DNA from 3 places in the Caldanaerovirga acetigignens genome. Region 1 is predicted to be linked to each of the others. Evidence: riboswitches for the same ligand, from Rfam matches in the RefSeq annotation. Region 1 holds a riboswitch; each other region holds the start of a gene.
The links. Region 1 has a riboswitch for thiamine pyrophosphate ahead of thiD (bifunctional hydroxymethylpyrimidine kinase/phosphomethylpyrimidine kinase). Riboswitches for the same ligand answer to the same signal wherever they lie in the genome.

Region 1 (2,266 bases):
TCGGCATCTACGGCCAGAGCGATGTCAACCCGGTCGTTGATTATGAACGGAATCCTGTAGGCTTTTGTGAGTTCCCGAAGCTGTAGGGCGAGATGATAAAATTCCCTGCTTGTAATATCCTTTTCCCTGAGCTGAAGCACCGTAATACCCGCTTTTATGGCTTCCTCCACGGCATCAACGAGATTTCTTTTGCCAATATAAGACCTTTCGGTTATGGCGTAAAGAGAATAATCAATCTTCATGCAATCATCCCCTTGTAGTTAATGAAAATCTCAAACGTTCAGCCCCGCCTTTTGGTAGAGATTGAAAAAGTGATGGACGGGACCCGCGCCTCCGCCTATGTTTACGGAATGTTTAATGGCCGAAGTGATGTACTCTTTTGCCAGTTTAAACGACGTTAAAAGGTCGTGTCCCAGAGCGAGGTTTGCCGCAATGGCCGAAGAAAAGGTACAGCCGGTGCCATGGGTATTTTTCGTCGGGATTTTTTCCGACCTTAATTCATGGAACTCATTTCCGTCGTAAAGCACGTCAACGGCGTCATCCTCCAGATGGCCGCCTTTTACGATTACTGCCCGGCAGCCGTAGGACATTATGTTTTCTGCGGCTTTCTTCATGTCATCCACGTTCTTTATGGTTATTCCGCTAAGTGCTTGTGCTTCGAGGATATTTGGGGTTACCACAAGGCATCTTATAATAAGCTCTTTTTTAAGGGCATCGATGGCGTCCGGTTTCAAAAGCGCATGGCCGCTTTTTGAAATCATGACCGGGTCTAGCACGACCTTTTCCGGCCTGAATTCATCAAGTCCCTTTGCTATTGCTTTTATTATGGCTTCGGATGATACCATGCCTATCTTTACTGTATCCGGCGGCAGGTCTTCGAAAACGGCCTTCATCTGCAAATACACCATTTCCGGCGAGATGTCCTCGACACCAATTACTGCTTTGGTGTTCTGGGCTGTGACAGAAGTTATGACGCTCATTCCGAATACGCCGTGGGCGCTGAACGTCTTGAGGTCCGCCTGAATTCCGGCTCCACCTCCCGAGTCGGAACCCGCAATGGTGAGAGCAAGCTTCATTTTCCAAATCCCCCCTAAAAATAAATTTACCCGCCTGTGCAGGCGGGCAGATCGATTACTCCCGGAATGGGAAAATCTGAACTGCTTCCCTACGCAGGCATTACCCTGAGCAGGTTCAAGGGGTCGAGACTAGAACCTAGCCTCCTCTCAGCCGAAGGCTCCCCCAGCAGTATTATTGGATTTGACATTTGATATTATTATACTACATAATTTTTAAGAAATAATTATGTATCCTGAAATTTTTGAGCGCTCATTATGGCGTTTACGACAGCCCGGGAAACCGCTTCAACTGCGGCAACCCCTATGACGTTAACGTCAGATTTGATGTCCCCGGTAGACATCGCAAAAATGGTATCGCCGTCGAACATCGTATGGACGGGACTTATAGTCAAAGCCAGGCCGTTGTGGGCTAAAGATGCCACTTTATTGGCCTGCTCTTTGCTGAGACAGGCGTTCGTAGCGACAACGCCGATAGTTGTATTGTTACCTATTGGAGCTTTTGTAGTGTATCCTTGAAGCAAGACCCTTTTAGTGTCGACAAATTCACCGGTTTCGGGATTTCTGGCACCTGCGATTATCTTTCCAGTGCCGGGTTCTACAACGTCACCAAAAGCATTGACTACCACTAATGCACCTACGACGATGCCTCCCGGAAGCTTTATGCTTGAAGTACCAACTCCTGCCTTCATACATCCTCTCATTCCCAATATTTTACCGACTGTAGCGCCAGTTCCAGCTCCGACACTTCCTTGAGCAATAATACCGCTATTTGCGTTAATACAAGCTTCGTAGCCCATTTTTTCATCAGGGCGGATGCGAGAATTTCCATAGGCCAAATCAAAAATCACTGCAGCAGCTACGATAGGGACCTTGGCAACTCCTGTATCAAAGCCTATCCCCTGTTCCTCGAGATATTTCATTACTCCGCAAGCTGCAGAAAGCCCAAAGGCGCTACCTCCGCACAATGCTACGGCGTGGATTCTTTCTACTAAATTCATTGGCCTTAACAAGTCGGTCTCTCTGGTCCCCGGGGCAGAGCCGCGGACGTCCACACCGCCAACCGCACTTTTTCTTGCTAAGATTACCGTGCAACCGGTCTTCGCTGTAAAATCTTGAGCGTGTCCCACTTCGATGCCCGGGACATCGGTAATTTTCCCCTCATACATAAGTTGTTCCCCCTAATTGAATGT
Region 2 (2,266 bases), on a different contig from region 1:
TGTTCATCATTATGTAGACGTATTCTTTGAAGATTAGCGGTTCGCCTAGGACCTGTACGAAATCGACGGCAGGGTCTACCGGTGTGGAAGGGTTGGTTGCAGTCCTGCCGTTTATTGTTACATCGCCCTGCTTTATTATCCTTTTAACGTCTTTACGGCTGCCGTATCCCGACATGCTTAGGATTTTGTCAAGTCGCTCTTTTTTGCTGGGCATTTTGAAAACCTCGCTTTGCACTTTGCTGCAACATAATAATATCACTTCTTCAAAAAAATAAAAACCGAAAAATAAAAAAAGCCCCGAACATTCGGGGCTTTCTCTTTCGGATTAGTTGGAAAGGACTACTATCACTATCGGCAGGAAGAATATTATGATTATAATCGGTAAAAACCACCACCACCAGGTCTGAATGCTGCTGAGGTCTGCCATCGTTTTACCCCCTTTCTTTAATCCTCAATACATAATATGTTTATGGGGATAGAAGAGGTACTGATGGTTTTTAAATTAATAAAAAAATACACATAAAGTAATTATATGGCAAATGTTCTCTATACATATTAATCGGGATGGCGGGTCAACATAAATAAAAGAGGACAAAGTTTTTAAGGGGGTTTGTCGTTATGAGGGCGTTAAGACCTTTTATTACAGGAGTTGCAACGGCAGCCTTAGCGTTTATCTTGGGGCCAGAAATAAGGAGGAAAATGAAACCAGCATTAGAAAAGGGCATTGAGAAGGGGAAAGAAAGGATAGCGAAAATTAGGATTGGCAATGATGATGAAGTTGGTGAAGAATATTCAACGGCGGAACAAAGATATGAGAGGGAAATTGTGAAATTGAAAGAAGAAAATAAGGCATACTTGGAAGAAATAAGGGACCTAAAGAATTTGGTAAACAAGCTTTTTGATGAGATTGCATCGTTGAAAGGGAAAAGTTAGCGAAAAAACTTTTTCATTGACTTCAAAAACCATTTTGTATATAATTTTAGCAAAACTTAATATAGACTACCGGGGGTGCTGCGAAAAGCGGCTGAGACGGGAGTTTTTCCCGAACCCTTGAACCTGTTTGGGTAATGCCAGCGTAGGGAGGGTAGTCAGTCGGTTGCTTTTTGAGTTCGTACCCCTGGGTACGATTTTTTGTTTTTAAAGGGGGAGTTTTTTGTGACACAAATGGAAGCTGCCCGGCAGGGCATAATTACCAATGAGATGAAAGAGGTGGCAGAACAAGAACGAGTGGATGCCGAAGAGGTAAGAAGAGCAATTGCTGATGGAACTGCGGTTATCCCGTGCAACAAGAACCACAAGGGCCTGAAACCCTGCGGCATAGGAAGTGGCCTGAGGACAAAGGTCAACGCCAATGTCGGGACTTCAGAAGCCTATGCTGACCTTGAAGAAGAGCTCTTAAAGGCAAAAGCGGCAATCGAAGCGGGAGCCGATGCCATCATGGACCTTTCCACCGGCGGAGATATCGCAGCAATTCGGAAAGCAATACTCGCAGAAATCCACGTGCCGTTAGGGACTGTCCCTATATACGAAGTGGGAGTTAGGGCCAGGAAGGAACGGGGCAGCGTTGTCGAATTTACAGAAGAAGAACTATTTGAAGTCATCGAAGAACAAGCCGAACAGGGTGTGGATTTCATGACCGTCCACTGCGGCGTTACGCTCGAGGCTGTGGAAAGGCTTCGCAGAGAAGGAAGGATTACGGACATAGTGAGCAGGGGCGGGGCATTCCTGACAGGATGGATGCTGAAAAGCGGCAGGCAAAATCCCCTCTATGAAAAATTCGACAAGCTTCTTGAAATAGCTCGAAAGTACGATATTACTTTAAGCCTGGGGGATGGCCTGCGTCCCGGATGTCTTGCCGACGCTACCGACAGGGCGCAGATCCAGGAGCTTATCGTTCTTGGTGAACTAGTGCAGGAAGCGAGAAAGCATGGGGTGCAGGTTATGGTCGAGGGGCCGGGTCACGTGCCGATGGACCAGATTGAGGCGAATGTAAAGCTTCAAAAGAGAATCTGTCACGGTGCGCCCTTCTACGTGCTGGGTCCCCTGGTTACCGACGTGGCGGCGGGTTACGACCACATAGCAGCGGCCATAGGTGGAGCAATCGCAGCGGCGGCTGGTGCAGACTTCCTTTGCTACGTGACTCCCGCGGAACACCTTGGGCTTCCAACTGTGGAAGATGTGAGGGAAGGGGTTATAGCTTCAAGGATAGCAGCCCACGCCGCCGATATCGTCAAAGGCGTCTCTGGAGCAAGAAAATGGGACCTTG
Region 3 (2,266 bases), on a different contig from region 1:
CTAAAAAGGTCTCTTCCCCCCAATCGGTCAATATGGACACTAGTACTGCTATAGCTTCTCTTTCGCCTATTCTAAAGGCGTTAATATCCTCCAGTGTAATTAAAAAATTCCTCCCCACATACTGCTGTATGGCGTCAATCGTCGCTTGGGCAACCAGTTTTAAATAGTATTTAAAAGTACCTGAGCCCAACGCTCTTCCTTCATATAATTTATCTTCTGCGTCTCTCAGGACCACTGATACTTCGTAATTGTATTTGCTCTTTTTTACGGTAAGGCCATCTATCCTTAAACGGGTTTCCGCAGTAAAAATCTCCTCTTTGTTCAATTGAGCCACGCTAATCTTTTTATGGTCTATCTCAGAGCCAAAAGTCGCAACCAGCGCTGATTCGATATCTCTCACTATCTGCTTTGGATTCCGGTTGGAGTTGGCAAGCACATGAATCTCCGATATCTTTCCGTCAGGTGTCGTTATAATTTTTGCAGAAACCACATCTTTAATCTTTTTTATAATCTCCTCGTAATGTCTTATTACTTCTTCTCTGCTAAGATTTTCTCCCATATCATCCCTCCGCCTCATCCCAATATATACAATTCGACCATAATCTGTTAATTCCTGCTTCGGCTCGAGAAATTTCGCAAAAAAAAATAAAAAAGGAAGCGAATTTAGTCCGCTTCCCATAATTCCCACCTTCATGAAAGGTAGTTTTGTTCTTCGTCTTTTCTGATAAACCGGTAAAATACAAACCTTACCGCAAGCAGGCTTATAGCCAATTCTGGCAGCAGGTATGCACCGTTGTACAGGGCGGAATAAACGAACGCATTCATCCCTTCCGGCGCATAGGACCCAAAGAAGATGACGCCGGAAAGAAAGTGAGAGAAAAACCTGCCCAATATTCCGACGGTTATCCCTGTCCAAACCTTCTTATTAAACAGTCCGGCAAGGCCTAGCAATCCGAATGCCAGCGGATAATCCAAGATCACCTGGACCGGATGAACGATATAAGGCTCGATTATGAGCTGCAAAAGACCGTAAGACGCTCCCGCCACTATCCCTTTAGAGGCTCCATTTCTCATGGAATAAAGAAGAATTGGAACCATGCTGCCTAAAGTAACCGAACCTCCGTACGGAGCCTGAAATATCTTTACAAAGCTCAAGGTCGTAGCTATACCGACCATTAGGGCTCCTTCGATTAACGTTGACAGAGAATTTTTCTTCATAAATCAATTCTCCTTTCTTAAAAAAAATATAAGCCCACCCGTATAGGTGGGCAAGCAAACCAATGGTTCACGTGCTTCCCTACGCGGGCATTACCCCGTTCAGGTTTTTGGGGTCGAAGCCGAAAGTCGGCTTCCTCTCAGCCGTAGCTCCCCCAGCACGGATTCGCATTTATTCTCTATATGAATAATATATGTCACCGGAGGAAAAAACATTATAAAAAATCCTTATAAGTTTTTTTATATCAAATTTTGGTACAAGACGCAATACCTTCGAGGGTAATTTCGAGATTTTTTTCGAAAAAACACGAGAGATTTTAAGATAATACCGGTTTCGGCAGCAAAGCCGATTAATAGCAACATAAGGCGGTAAAATTTTTCATTCCTTTAAATTTGCTTTTGTTATATAAGAGGAGTAAGGTTTAATAAAGAATTCGGAGTTTGCAAAGAAGGTGATTAAAATTGGAGGACAAGGTCATAGAACAGGCCATCGAGCGCTTCATTGAGATAGACGGCAAAGCCGCCAACATAAAGGAAACAAGGGAGAAAAATTTAGCCGAACTCGAATCCAAATACCGACGGGAAATCCAGGATATGATAGAAAATTTCAATCAAAAAATAGATGAAAAAGTAAATGAAATTTATTCGAAGGCATTAAGTGAAGGCAACCGCGAAGTTGAAGAACTGAAAAAAAGAGCAAGAGAACTTATAAAAACCATGGAGACAAAATACCTCGAAATAAAGGAAGAAATCATAAATAAATTTTTAAGCGAGATATTTGATATAAAGAGGTTTTGATTATGGACAGGGTTACGCGTTTTGCAGCGGTAAATACGAAAATTAAAGCGATGGAGCGCGATTTTTTGAATAGCGAGCATTACATCGAAATGCTCCGCCAAAGGTCCATCCAGGACCTCGCCGCTTACCTTAAGGAAAACACTCCCTATAGCAAGTTTCTAAATGGCATAAATCCAGAAACAATAAATAGAAGAACCCTTGAGGAAGTTTTAAAGCGAAACATGGTAAAGAATCTCGATAAACTTCTTTATTT

Region 2: another riboswitch for thiamine pyrophosphate. It lies ahead of thiC (phosphomethylpyrimidine synthase ThiC); the one in region 1 lies ahead of thiD (bifunctional hydroxymethylpyrimidine kinase/phosphomethylpyrimidine kinase).
Region 3: another riboswitch for thiamine pyrophosphate. It lies ahead of thiT (energy-coupled thiamine transporter ThiT); the one in region 1 lies ahead of thiD (bifunctional hydroxymethylpyrimidine kinase/phosphomethylpyrimidine kinase).

What each region holds. Positions count from the first base shown of each region.
Region 1 is NZ_FRCR01000002.1:138,079-140,344, forward strand. It holds gene thiE (thiamine phosphate synthase) at 1-242, opposite strand, end outside; gene thiD (bifunctional hydroxymethylpyrimidine kinase/phosphomethylpyrimidine kinase) at 273-1,076, opposite strand; TPP riboswitch at 1,146-1,251, opposite strand; gene BUB66_RS02255 (P1 family peptidase) at 1,301-2,242, opposite strand.
Region 2 is NZ_FRCR01000008.1:110,404-112,669, reverse strand. It holds gene BUB66_RS07705 (pseudouridine synthase) at 1-214, opposite strand, end outside; gene BUB66_RS07700 (hypothetical protein) at 619-933, shown strand; TPP riboswitch at 995-1,100, shown strand; gene thiC (phosphomethylpyrimidine synthase ThiC) at 1,156-2,266, shown strand, end outside.
Region 3 is NZ_FRCR01000007.1:114,771-117,036, forward strand. It holds gene BUB66_RS06980 (hypothetical protein) at 1-559, opposite strand, end outside; gene thiT (energy-coupled thiamine transporter ThiT) at 691-1,218, opposite strand; TPP riboswitch at 1,278-1,382, opposite strand; gene BUB66_RS06990 (hypothetical protein) at 1,678-2,013, shown strand; gene BUB66_RS06995 (V-type ATPase subunit) at 2,016-2,266, shown strand, end outside.